DNA from 2 places in the Agromyces sp. Y558 genome. Region 2 is predicted to be linked to the other one. Evidence: predicted binding sites of a transcription regulator. Region 2 holds the regulator's gene; the other holds the start of a gene.

Region 1 (6,736 bases), on a different contig from region 2:
GATCGGCACCAGCGAGGTCGAACCCACCGGGGTTATCGGCGTCTTCGACATCCACTACGCCCGACATCTTGTCGGGGACGCGCTCCTTGAGGGCCTCGATCGACTCAGAGTCGTCTTCGGTCTTCCTCGGTGCGTCGTAATCCGTTGCCATTCCCATCCATTTCCTCATCGCCGAAGATTCGGCGGCCATAGTCTGCATCAAATCGGTTGCGTTAGCAAACCCCTTGTGTGGGTTTTCTCAGGTGCTTCGTGCTCAACTTCCGCCGCGCCCGAGGTATTCCCACGAGCACACATCTCGACGTGGCATCCTTGGGCGGAGACGAAGGCACGGAAGGGCTTGTCGCGATGCAGGAACTCAAGGTAATCGGAGTCGAGAACGGCGCGTTGCTCGCCGCGTCCGACGATGGCGCGCGCTTCCGGATCGAGATCGACGAAGTACTGCAATCTCGCATCCGGCAGGCGCAACCCGAGCAGCACACCGGGCCCAAACCTTCGCCGCGCGAAGTGCAGTCCCACATCAGGTCGGGCATGTCGGCCGAAGAGGTCGCCCAGGTCACCGGCGCATCCCTCGACTACATCCGCCGCTTCGAAGGCCCGGTGCTCGCCGAGCGCGAACACATGGTCACCTCGGCGCTCGCGGTGCCCGTGCACGTCTCGATCGAGGTCGATCCAGCCGACGAGCCGCCGTCGTTCGGCGGAGTCATCCGCGACCGACTCGCCCAGCTCAGCGCCCATGGTGAACGCTGGGCGAGCTGGAAAGACGAAGAGCGCGGCTGGATCATCAAGCTCGAGTTCACCGCCGAGACGATCGACCACGACGCGCGCTGGAGCTTCGAACCTCGCAAGCAGTCGTTGCAGCCGCTGAACTCCGAGGCGATCACGCTCTCGCAGCAGGGTGAGATGAAGGGCGGGCTGATCCCGCGCCTGCGTGCCGTCGCTCCCGATTCCGACGAATCCCGTTTCGACAGCGGCGCCTTCACCTTCGAAGAGCCCGAGCACGGCGACTTCGACACGGCCCCTCACCTCGAGCCTCTCCCGTACTCGCGGTCGCCTCAGACGTCGAGTCCTGCGGCATCGCGCGCGGCGATCAAACGGGCGGATGAACCGAAGCAGACGCTCGGCGAGACAGCAGACCTGCTCGAGGCGCTCCGGCGACGGCGCGGCGAGCGAGAGGCTGCCGGCAACGGGCAGGAGCAACCGCCGACTCCCACTCCGGCAGTACTTCAGGAAGCAGCGCCCGCCCCCGAGCAACCGGTCGAAGAGAAACCCGGCACGGCCGCTCGAAGCATTTGGGGAGGTAAGGCCTCCACCAGCCCGGCTGGCACGCGAGGCGTCTCCAAGAAGGGGCGTGCTTCGATGCCGAGCTGGGATGAGATCGTCTTCGGCGCGCGCACCGACGACGATCTCGCCTGACCGCCTACTGACCTGAGGAAGGCCGCCGTGCAAGTGCACGGCGGCGTTTGTGCGCTCGGGCGCGGTGCTACCATCGAACATACATTCGATTCGGTGAGGTGCCCATGTCGCTCGTTCACGAGTTCGTCGAGGTATTGACGAACGACGACGGCCGCCCCGAGCGACTCGTGTGGCGCTCCCGTCGCTTCCGCGTGACCGACACGCCGACGACGCTCGTGGGCCCGTGCGACTGGTGGTCACCCGTCGCGGCACACGATGTCTCACCGGGTAGACCGCCGCTGCAGATCGCGGGCTGGCGTTTCCAGGCCAGCGCCGACGACGGCGAGACCCACGTCTTCGACGTACGCTGCCAGGAGCGCCGCTGGGAGCTCGTGCGCATCTTCGATTGAGCAACCCGCTGGCACAGCCGTTTTCAGGGCGTCAGGAGTCTTCACCGCGCCGTTCAGCGCGTTTCGCTGGCCTTCGCGTTCCTGTCGCGACTGCGCGGACGCAACCAGAGCATGAGGATGCCGCCCACCACGAGCCCCCAGAACGCCGAGCCGATCCCGGCGACCGCGACTCCCGACGCGGTCACGAGGAAGGTGCCGATCGCGGTGATGCGCTGCCCCGGATCTTCGAGTGCCCCCGTGACGGAGGTGACCAGAGCGCCGAGGAGCGCGAGCCCGGCAACCGCCGTGATGATGACCGGCGGTGAGGCCTGCACGACAGCGGCAGCCAGCCCCGCCCCTGCGCCGAGCACGAGATAGACGACCCCCGAGGTGAGCGTGGCGACCCAGCGGCGCCCCGCATCGGGATTCGACTCGGGGCTCGCCATGATCGCCGCGGTGATGGCTGCGAGGTTGATGGCGTGTCCGCCGGCGAAAGCTGCAGCCACCGATGCGACGCCCGACGTCACGAGCACGGGCCGAGGCGCCAGGCGATAGCCGAACGTCGACATCACCGCGAACCCCGGCACGTTCTGCCCGGCCATCGTCACGATGAAGAGCGGCAACCCGAGACTCACGATGACGAACGGGTCGAAGACCGGTGCGACGAACTCGAGCTGCGGCCCGACGGCATCACTGCCGAGCACAGCCGGACCCGCGATCATCGCGATGCCGATCACCGCCACGAGCATCGCCGCCGGAACGGCCCAGCGAGGCGCGAGGCGGGCGAGCAGCAGCCAGACGAGCACCATCGGAATCGCGATCCCCGGCTGTTCGACGGCCGCGAAAACGGGCGCGACGCAGATCGGAAAGAGGATGCCGGCGAGCATCGCGCTCGCGATCGGCTTCGGGATGCTCGTGATCGCACGCCCGAGCGCGGGCCACAAGCCCGAGAGCACGATGAGCACACCGCAGACGATGAACGCGCCGATCGCCGCCGCGAACTGCTGGGTGGTGGCGGCCGCCGCGACGAGCAATGCCGCACCGGGTGTCGACCAGGCGAACGAGACAGGCATCCGGGTGATGATCGGTAGGAGGATGCACGTGACGCCGGTCGCGATGCACAGTGCGAACAAGCCTGAAGCCGACTGCGTCTCGCTCGCGCCGACGGCGAGGAGTCCCGCGATCACCAGGGCGAACGAGCTCGCGAACCCGGTGATGGCCGCGATGACGCCCGCGACGACGGTATGGAAGATGGCCGGTGCTCGCTCGAACGAGTTCTACGCCGACTTCTCAGCGCGACGCGGCTTGTGCTGCACGATCGTGGGGGCTGCGTTGTCGAGCACAGCGGCCTTGGTGACGACGACTCGGGCGACACCCGTCGAAGAGGGCACCTCGAACATGATCGGTCCGAGCACTTCCTCCATGATCGCGCGGAGGCCGCGCGCACCGGTCTGTCGAAGCACTGCGAGGTCGGCGATCGCCTGCAACGCCTCCTCTTCGAAGTCGAGTTCGACGCCGTCGAGCTCGAACATGCGCTGGTACTGACGCACGAGCGCGTTCTTCGGCACGGTGAGGATCTCCATGAGCGCCTCGCTGTCGAGGGGAGTCACGGTCGCCACGACCGGCAGCCGGCCGATGAACTCTGGAATCAGGCCGAACTTGTGGAGGTCTTCGGGCAGCACCTCACTGAAGATGTCGGCTTCGTCTTCTTTGTTGTGCAGCGGGGCACCGAATCCGATGCCGCGCTTGCCTGCGCGCGAGGAGATGATGTCTTCGAGCCCGGCGAATGCGCCGGCCACGATGAAGAGCACGTTCGTCGTGTCGATCTGGATGAACTCCTGGTGCGGGTGCTTGCGCCCGCCCTGCGGCGGCACCGATGCGACGGTGCCCTCGAGGATCTTCAGGAGCGCCTGCTGCACGCCCTCACCCGAGACATCCCTCGTGATCGACGGGTTCTCGGCCTTTCGCGCGATCTTGTCGACCTCGTCGATGTAGATGATGCCGGTCTCGGCGCGCTTCACATCGAAGTCGGCGGCCTGGATCAGCTTGAGGAGGATGTTCTCGACGTCTTCACCGACATACCCCGCCTCGGTGAGGGCTGTGGCGTCGGCCACGGCGAACGGCACGTTCAGCTGCTTGGCCAAGGTCTGCGCGAGGTACGTCTTGCCGCAGCCCGTGGGGCCGATCAGCAGGATGTTGGACTTCGCGAGCTCCACATCGTCGCGCGCGTCTGCCGAAGTGAGCGTGGTGCGCGCGCGAACGCGCTTGTAGTGGTTGTAGACCGCGACGGCGAGCGCCTTCTTGGCAGCCTCTTGACCGATCACGTACTCTTCGAGGAATCCGAAGATCTCTTTCGGCTTCGGCAGCTCGAACTCGCCTGCCTCGGTCTCGCCGGCCTCGGCGAGCCGCTCCTCGATGATCTCGTTGCAGAGTTCCACGCACTCGTCGCAGATGTAGACGCCGGGTCCGGCGATGAGCTGCTGCACCTGCTTCTGGCTCTTTCCGCAGAAGGAACACTTGAGCAGGTCGGCGCTCTCTCCGATGCGTGCCATCGAAACCCTCCCTGTCAACGAGTCTGTTCCGAGCCTAGCCCGAGATCGGGCCGATCGAGGGTAGCCGGTCGGATTCGACACGCCCAGCGGTTCGCCGGTCGCGAACTGCGGCGATCAGTCGAGCAGGTGGCGCAGATACCGCTTCGGGTCATCGAGGTACAGACGCCAGTGCGAGACGAGCTCGAGTTCCTCCCAGGTGGTCTCGCGGATGCCCCACTCCCCCAGCTCGAGGATCGTGGCGCCGGGCACCGAGGCGAGGATCGGCGAATGGGTGGCGCAGATGACCTGCGTGCCGCGCGACACCATGCGGTCGAGGCCGGCGATCCAGCTGAGGATGGAGGCGAACGAGAGGGCTGCCTCTGGCTCGTCGAGGCAGACGAGGCCGGCAAGGTACTGCGAGTGGTTCAACTTGTTGTCGAGTAGGTCGTTGAACGACTCGCCGTGGCTCATCGAGTGCAGGTGCTGGTCGGGGCTGCCGGGCAGCGCCTCGAGGTAGCTGTAGTAGCCGTGCATCGTCTCTGCCCGCAGGAAGAAGCCCCATCGCGGCGCGGAAGGACTGCGTTCGATTCGCAGCCAGTCGCCGAGCGGCGATTCGCTCGGTCTGGTGGATCGCCCGCCGTTGTTGCTGCCGCCCTCTGGCGGGAGCCCGTAGGCCGTCGCGATGCCCTCGAGCAGGGTCGACTTGCCGCTGCCGTTCTCGCCGACGAGGAAGGTGAGTCCTGGCGCGAACTCGATGCCGCCATCCCCGATGAGCTGGGCGACCGCGGGAATCGTCGCCGGCCAGGAACCGCGGTCGATCGCGGCATCCGAATACAGCGAAACGCGACGGATGGCGCGGCTGTCGTTCAGCCAGTCATCCGCCGCGTTCACCACGCTGCGAGGTTATCGCGTGATCGCCGGGAGGCTCTTGCGCGAAGTGAGCACCTGGTCGATGAGACCGTATTCGAGGGCTTCGGCCGCGGAGAGGATCTTGTCGCGGTCGATGTCGGTGTTGACCTGCTCCTGCGTGCGGTTCGAGTGACGCGAGAGCGTCTCTTCGAGCCATCCACGCATGCGCAGGATCTCGGCCGCCTGGATCTCGATGTCGGATGCCTGGCCGTGCCCGGCCTCGCCCATCGCCGGCTGGTGGATCAGGATGCGCGCATTCGGCAGTGCCAGGCGCTTGCCGGGCGTGCCTGCAGCGGCGATGACCGCCGCCGCCGACGCAGCCTGGCCGAGTACGACCGTCTGAATGTGCGGACGGATGTACTGCATCGTGTCGTAGATCGCCGTCATCGCGGTGAAGGAGCCACCGGGCGAGTTGATGTAGAGGATGATGTCGCGGTCGGGATCCATCGACTCGAGCACGAGGAGCTGCGCCATGATGTCGTCGGCGGATGCGTCGTCGACCTGCACGCCGAGGAAGATGATGCGGTCCTCGAAGAGCTTGGCGTAGGGGTCTTGGCGCTTGTAGCCGTAGGCAGTGCGCTCCTCGAAGGTCGGCAGGATGTAGCGCGAGCCCGGCGCCTGGACGCCGTTGAAGGCGGTGCCACCGAAAGCAGGGATGTTCATTCGCTCGTTCTCTCTTCTCTCGAGTGCCTACGCCTGGGTTCCGCCGCCGCCGGCGACGTCGAGTGCCGACTCGCGGATGTGGTCGACGAAGCCGTACTCGAGTGCCTGCTGTGCGCTGAACCAACGGTCGCGGTCACCGTCGGCGTTGATCTGCTCGACGGTCTTGCCGGTCTGCGCTGCGGTGATCTCGGCGAGTCGCTTCTTCATGTCGAGGATGAGCTGCGCTTGCGTCTGGATGTCGCTCGAGGTGCCGCCGAAGCCGCCGTGTGGCTGGTGCAGGAGCACGCGCGCGTTGGGGGTGATGTACCGCTTGCCCTTGGTGCCGGCGGTGAGGAGCAGCTGCCCCATCGAGGCGGCCATGCCGATGCCGACCGTGACGATGTCGTTCGGCACGAATTGCATCGTGTCGTAGATCGCCATGCCGGCCGTGATCGACCCGCCCGGTGAATTGACGTAGAGGAAGATGTCTTTCTTGGCATCTTCGGCGGCGAGCAGCAGCAGCTTCGCCGCTATCTCGTTGGCGTTGTCGTCGCGCACCTCGGAGCCAAGCCAGATGATGCGGTCCTTCAGCAGTCGATCGAAAACACCGGTGCCTGGTGTCGGTTCGGCCATGTGTCGCTCCGTTTCCGTTGTCGCGTTCACTCGAATCTATCCGGTGCAACGCACGCGAACAGGGCTGTTCGCCCTAGGCGGATGCCGCGAGCTCCGCGGCGTACGCAGCGACCGAGACGCGGTAGCGCCGCAGGTGCGGCGCGAGGGCCGAGAGAGCGTCGGATGCCGCACGACGAGCGTCGCCCGCATCGACGAGGGCGAGAGCCCTGAACGCGACGACGGCATCGTGCAGTTCCGCTG
Region 2 (6,736 bases):
ATGCGCTTGGCGCCGATCGCGAGGGCATGCTCGAGCGACTCGTCATCGCGGATGCCGCCGGAGAGTTCGACGTTCACGCCGCGCACCTGGCGGATGGCCTTCTTCAGCACGCCCGCGTTCGAGCCGCGACCGAAGGCCGCATCGAGGTCGACGAGGTGGATCCACTCCGCTCCCTGGTCGGCCCAATCGACCGCCGCGTCGACGGGGTCGCCGTAGCTGGTCTCGGTGCCGGCCTCACCCTGAGTCAGGCGTACTGCCTTGCCGCCGGCCACATCGACGGCCGGAAGCAATACGAGGCGGGGGGTCTTGTTGAATTCACTCATTCACTGTCCTAGAGATCGCGGTCGCGCCTGCGAATCGGCACAGTCACAGCATCCTAGTCCGACCAAGTCGAAGCGATGTGCACGTGACGGCCGAGCGGCTCAGTCGAGCGTGCCGAGCCAATTGGCGAGCAAGCGGATGCCGGCATCCGACGACTTCTCGGGATGGAATTGCGTCGCCGACAACGGGCCGTTCTCGACGGCTGCGAGGAAGCGACCTCCGTGCTCGGCCCACGTGAGCGCCGGCCGGGGAAACGGTGGCTGCACGTCGAGCAGCCACTCCTGCGCCGCGAAGGAGTGAACGAAGTAGAAGCGCTCGTCCTCGATTCCGGCGAACAGGGCTGAGCCCTCGCCGGGTTCGACCGTGTTCCAGCCCATGTGCGGCAGCACCGGGGCTGGCAGTTCGGTGACGCTGCCCGGCCACTCGCCGAGCCCCTCGGAGTCGACTCCGCGTTCGACGCCCCGCTCGAACATCACCTGCATGCCGACGCAGATGCCCAGCACCGGGCGACCGCCCGCGAGACGGCGATCGATGATCTCTTCACCCCGAACGGCGTGAAGTTGGTCGACCACGGCTTTGAACGCCCCGACGCCCGGCACCACGAGTCCGTCGGCTTCGAGCGCCGCGGCGCGGTCGGCGGTGACGGTCACCTCTGCACCGGCGCGCTCGAGCGCCTTCGCAGCGGAGTGCACGTTGCCCGAGCCGTAGTCGAGCAGGACGACGCGCCGAGTGCGGCTCACAGAGCGCCTTTCGTCGACGGAACGCCGGACACGAGCGGGTCGAACGCCTTCGCTTGGCGGAATGCACGCGCGAACGCCTTGAACTCGGCCTCGGCGATGTGATGCGGGTCGCGGCCGCCGAGCACGTTGACGTGCACGGTCAGGCCCGCGTTGAACGCGATGGCCTCGAAGACGTGCCGCACCATCGACCCGGTGAAGTGCCCGCCGATGAGGTGGTACTCGAACCCGGTCGGCTCTCCGGTGTGCACGAGGAACGGGCGCCCCGAGATGTCGACGACGGCCTGTGCGAGCGCCTCATCGAGCGGCACGAGGGCGTCGCCGTACCGCGAGATGCCGCGCTTGTCGCCGAGCGCCTGCCTGATCGCCTGCCCGAGCACGATGCCGACGTCTTCGACCGTGTGGTGCACGTCGATCTCGATATCGCCGCGTGCCCGCACAGTGAGGTCTGTGAGCGAGTGCTTCGCGAACGCCGTGAGCAGGTGGTCGTAGAACGGCACGCTCGTCTCGATATCGCTCGTGCCGGTGCCGTCGAGATCGATCGAGAGGTCGATGCTCGATTCACTCGTCTCGCGCTGGACCCGGGCGGTGCGCGGCGATCTCGTTGCGGTCATGAGTCGATCCTATTCGGGGCCGAAACGGCGATCGCCTCGAGGAAGGCGGTGGTCTCGGCCTCAGTGCCGGCCGTGACGCGCAGGTGACCGGGGATACCGATCTCGCGGATCAGGATGCCGCGCGCGAGCAGTTGTTCGAAGACCGCATGCGGGTCTTCGACCCCGCCGAAGAGCACGAAGTTCGAGCCGCTGCGATACGGGTGGAATCCGAGTCGAAGGAGCTCGATCGAGATGCGCTCGCGCTGGCTGCGAATCTCTTCGACCATCGCGAGCATCTCGGCCGCGTGCGCCAGGGCGCCGAGGGCGGCCGCCTGGGTGAGCGCGGAGAGGTGGTACGGCAGTCGCACGAGCCGGAGGGCGTCGATGGCGGCCGGATCACCGGCGAGGTAGCCGACGCGGGCACCGGCGAATGCGAACGCCTTGCTCATCGTGCGCGACACGAGCAGCCGGGACCGCCCCGGCAGGAGCGTGAGCGCACTCGGAGTTCCGGGGTCGGCGAACTCGAAGTAGGCCTCATCGACGACCACGATGCCGCGCGCCGCGTCGACGACCGCCTCGATCGTCTCGAGTGAGAGCGGCGTACCCGTCGGGTTGTTCGGCGCGCAGAGCAGCACGATGTCGGGATCGTGCTCTCGCAGCGCCGCTACGGCCGTTTCGGGGCTGAGTTCGAACTCGTCATCGCGACCGGCGGTGACCCACTCGGTGCCGGTGCCGGAGGCCAGCAGGCCGTACATCGAATAGGTCGGGGCGAAGCCCAGCACGGTGCGGCCCGACCCGCCGTATGCCTGAAGAATGTGCTGGAGCACTTCGTTCGAACCATTCGCGGCCCACATCTGCGCCGGCTCGAGGCCGTGGCCCAGATAGCCGGCGAGTGCATGGCGCAACTCGGTGAACTCTCGATCGGGATAGCGATTGAGGGTGAGAATGGCGGCGGCGACGCGAGCGACCACATCGTGTGCGACGTCTTCGGGAATCGGATGCGTGTTCTCGTTGACGTTCAGCGCGACCGGAACGGACTGCTGCGGAGCCCCGTACGGGGTGCGACCACGAAGGTCATCGCGGATGGGGAGGTCTTCAAGACTCGTCACCCTTCAATGCTAACGATGCGCACCGAGGCCATTCGGCCAAGCCGTCATCGACCGACGGAAGCCCGAAGCTTCGCCTATTCGCGTGTCACGGGACGGCGGGAAGTGCGAGGCGCTGACCGGGTTCGACCACCGCGTCATCGAGCCCGTTGAGTCGCATGATCTCAGCAATGATCTCTCGCACATCGGCCCCGGGGTCGATCGACTCGGCGATCTCCCAGAGCGAATCGCCTTGCCCGACCGTCGTGTACTCGAACGACGCAGCCTCGAACGAGACGCCCCTGGATTCGACGTCGGCCGCGGCGCCGCCCGCGCCGATCACCGCCACGAATGCCCACACCACGAGCGGAAGTGCGGCGAGCGACGTGAACACGATGCGACCCCGTCGCGTCAGCCGGAGCGTCGTGCGCGCGGGAGTCACCGACGCCGCCTCCTCTCGCGGAAGGGCCCTCGGGGGCTGGAAGCCGGTCGTTGCGATCGCTGCACTCATGTCACACCTCCTGTAGGAGTCGCATCCGACCCTCGGCCGGGAGGGCCGGATGCGAAACTCTGTTCCGAACATACATTCGAATGACGAACAACGCAAGGGCGGACGCGGGGAATTCCGACGGACGGATTCCGCGACACACTCGAACAAATGTTTGCCGCGCGCGCGAGAGGCGGATACAGTTTCGAATGTCTGGAAGGGAGTCGACCGGACATCACCGACATCCGGTCGCGAAGCGGCCGCTACGAGGGGCGAAGACGTTGAGCACCGACATCGACGACGTGCAGGCGGCCGGCAGGCCACGCCGCCGAAAGAGCTTGAGCGCCAAGCAGATCTCGATCCTCGAGATGATCCAGCGCTCGGTCTCCAGTCGCGGCTACCCGCCGAGCATGCGCGAGATCGGTGACGCCGTCGGCCTCTCCTCGCTCTCGAGCGTCACGCACCAGTTGAACCAGCTCGAGCTCGCCGGGTACCTTCGGCGCGACCCCAACCGCCCTCGTGCGCTCGAAGTGCTCATTCAATTGCCCGGTGTCACCGAGCGCGCTGTGACCTCCTCCGACCCGACCCCGGTCGGTGACGCGGCCATGGTGCCGCTGGTCGGCCGTATCGCCGCGGGCGTGCCGATCACGGCCGAACAGCAGATCGACGAGGTGTTCCCCCTCCCCCGCCAACTGGTCGGCAAAGGCGAGCTGTTCATGCTGAAGGTCGTGGGCGACTCCATGATCGACGCCGCGATCTGCGACGGCGACTGGGTCGTGGTGCGATCGCAGCGCACAGCAGAGAATGGTGAGATCGTCGCGGCGATGCTCGACGGTGAGGCGACCGTGAAGGTGTTCCGCCAGCGCGACGGTCACACCTGGCTGCTGCCGCGGAACAGCGCGTTCGAGCCCATCGTCGGCGACCATGCCGAAGTGCTCGGCAAGATCGTCGCGGTGCTCCGAGCAGTCTGACTGGGCAACCCCGCCAGTCCGTTCCGGAGCGGCGGGGAGGCCCGGCTCTATGCTGCAGCCTGAACCGCGGGTCGAGCCGCGGCGAGAGCGCTCCCGACCGCGGCAGGCGTCAACGCGTTGAACCAGTCGAACACTGCATCCATGAACCCCGCGTGATCGTCACGGAACACCGTGTGGCCCGTGCCGCGCAGGGTCGCGACGGTCATGCCCTGTCCGCGCAGCTGCCGGGCGATCTTCGCCGTGATCAGCAGGCTCTTCTCCGCCAGGAGCACCAGAGTGGGGGCGACGAGGCGCACGGGCGGCACCAGCGGTCGCGTATCGGTGAAACCGAGGATGGTGCGCTTGTCCCAGTCTCGAAGCGTCGCGAGCTCGATCTCGACGTCGACCGCACTCCACTTCGGATTCATGCGCACCAGGGCCGACCGGCGCGGCCTCGGTGCTATCGCGAAGAATGCCTTGAACGCCCACCCCTTCACGCCCTTCGGGAAGGAGAAGGCCGGGTCGATGTAGATCGCCGCGCGAGGCGCAAGCCGATCGGCGACCAGGCTCGCCACCAGTCCGCCGAGCGAGTGACCCATGACGAGATCGGGCGGGCCGTCGAGCATCGGCGTGAGCGTCTCGACGACGTCGCTCGCCCACGCGGCGGGCGAGTAGTGCACAGCACGCGGGCTGCGTCCATGACCCGTCAGGTCGACCGCGAGCACCCGGAATCCCTGCGCCTCGAGTTCGGCAGTCACTCGGTGCCACGCACGGGAATCGGACATGATGCCGTGGATGAGGACCGCCGTTCGCGAACCCCCGCCGGATTCGTGGACCGCGAGTTGCATGAGACCAAGCTACGCGCTGCGGCTGTGCGTCGCCTCGGCACTAGCCGAGCGTCGGCCGTACGCTGGCCGAGCCCCATCCGCACGCTGACCGAACGGATGCCGAACGGATGCCGCGAGCCGCGGCATCCGCTCGCCCGTGCTACCCGGCGAGTACCGAAGCGGCGCGACCGGCCCGCACCGCACGGGTCGCCTCGACGATGTGCCGCAGCGACTCGACGGTCTCGTCGTAGCCGCGCGTCTTCAGGCCGCAGTCGGGGTTGACCCAGAGCCGGGTGGCGGGAATCGCGGCGGCTGCGCGCTCGAGGAGCGCCTGCACCTCGTCGACGCTCGGCACGCGCGGCGAGTGGATGTCGTAGACGCCCGGGCCGATGCCGTGATCGAATCCGCTCGTCTCGATGTCGTCGACGACCTCCATGCGGCTGCGGGCCGCTTCGATCGAGGTGACGTCGGCGTCGAGGTTCTTGATCGCATCGATCACGACGCCGAATTCCGAATAGCAGAGGTGCGTATGCACTTGCGTCGCGGAGTCCGCACCGCCGGTCGCGAGGCGGAAGGCACCGACCGACCAGTCGAGGTAGGCGGGCTGGTCGGCGCGCTTCAGCGGCAGCAGCTCTCGGAGCGCGGGTTCGTCGACCTGGATGACCCGGATGCCAGCCGCCTCGAGATCGGAGATCTCGTCGCGCAGGGCGAGTGCAACCTGTCGCGCCGTGGCGCCGAGCGGCTGGTCATCACGCACGAACGACCAGGCGAGGATCGTGACAGGGCCAGTCAACATGCCCTTCATGGGCTGCTCGGTCAGCGCCTGGGCGAACGCGGACCATTCGACCGTCATCGGCGCTGGCCGCGAGACATCGCCCCAGAGGATCGAAGGACGCGTGCAGCGCGAGCCGTACGACTGCACCCAGCCGTGCTTGGTGACCGCGAACCCGTCGAGGAGTTCGGCGAAGTACTGCACCATGTCGTTGCGCTCGGGTTCGCCGTGCACGAGTACGTCGAGTCCGAGGTCTTCCTGCAACCGCACGACGCGTTCGATCTCCTCGCGCATGAGCGAGGTGTACTCCTCGCCCGTGAGCGTGCCGTCCACGAAGCGAGCGCGGGCACGACGGATCTCGCCGGTCTGCGGGAACGACCCGATCGTCGTCGTCGGCAACTCGGGCAAGCCGAGCGACGCCTGCGCCGCAACACGCTCGTCGTAGCTCGCGCGGGCGAAGTCGCCCTTCGTGAGCGAGGCGAGGCGGTCGCGCACGACCGGCACGCGCACACCCGGCGCACCGCCACGATCGGCGAGGGCAGCGGATGCCGCGGCGAGCTCGCCCTCGATCGAGGCGCGCCCGTTCGCAAGTCCGCGACCGAGCGCGGCGACCTGGCCCACCTTCTGGTCGGCGAACGCGAGCCAGCCGACGAGTCGGGCATCGAGCGCATCCTCGTCTTCAACGTCGTGCGGCACGTGCAGCAACGAGGTGGAGGTGGACACTGCGACCGACGCGGCGAGGTGCTGAACTGCTTCGAGCTGCTCGAAGGCGGCAACCAGGTCGCCGCGCCAGATGTTGTGTCCGTCGATGACGCCCGCGACCACGGTCTTCGCGGCGAGCGACTCGGCCGTCGCGGGGTCGAGCGACTCGGGCAGGGCACCGCGCACGAGGTCGAGGCCGATCGCCTCAACCGGGGTGGCGGCGAGGGCGGGCAACGCGTCGTCGAGCGAGCCGTATGGCGCG

What was found. Region 2 encodes LexA, which represses DNA repair genes until DNA is damaged. Its sites were predicted from a motif close to TCGAACANNTGTTCGA; they were not measured.
Region 1: AC1C2T_RS14285 (DUF6504 family protein) is a predicted target of LexA. The motif match lies at 1,487-1,502, and genes of this name have one in related genera.

Annotation. Positions count from the first base shown of each region.
Region 1 covers NZ_JCAIUH010000002.1:525,372-532,107, reverse strand. Annotated here, with positions in the region: gene AC1C2T_RS14300 (DUF4193 domain-containing protein) at 1-151, opposite strand, end outside; gene AC1C2T_RS14295 (hypothetical protein) at 199-477, opposite strand; gene sepH (septation protein SepH) at 385-1,413, shown strand; gene AC1C2T_RS14285 (DUF6504 family protein) at 1,518-1,802, shown strand; gene AC1C2T_RS14280 (benzoate/H(+) symporter BenE family transporter) at 1,856-3,034, opposite strand; gene clpX (ATP-dependent Clp protease ATP-binding subunit ClpX) at 3,059-4,333, opposite strand; gene AC1C2T_RS14270 (AAA family ATPase) at 4,448-5,206, opposite strand; gene AC1C2T_RS14265 (ATP-dependent Clp protease proteolytic subunit) at 5,216-5,884, opposite strand; gene AC1C2T_RS14260 (ATP-dependent Clp protease proteolytic subunit) at 5,912-6,496, opposite strand; gene AC1C2T_RS14255 (tetratricopeptide repeat protein) at 6,570-6,736, opposite strand, start outside.
Region 2 covers NZ_JCAIUH010000001.1:2,482,019-2,488,754, reverse strand. Annotated here, with positions in the region: gene priA (bifunctional 1-(5-phosphoribosyl)-5-((5-phosphoribosylamino)methylideneamino)imidazole-4-carboxamide isomerase/phosphoribosylanthranilate isomerase PriA) at 1-323, opposite strand, end outside; gene hisH (imidazole glycerol phosphate synthase subunit HisH) at 423-1,061, opposite strand; gene hisB (imidazoleglycerol-phosphate dehydratase HisB) at 1,058-1,672, opposite strand; gene AC1C2T_RS11595 (histidinol-phosphate transaminase) at 1,669-2,760, opposite strand; gene AC1C2T_RS11590 (LysM peptidoglycan-binding domain-containing protein) at 2,846-3,247, opposite strand; gene lexA (transcriptional repressor LexA) at 3,517-4,194, shown strand; gene AC1C2T_RS11580 (alpha/beta fold hydrolase) at 4,242-5,021, opposite strand; gene metE (5-methyltetrahydropteroyltriglutamate--homocysteine S-methyltransferase) at 5,161-6,736, opposite strand, start outside.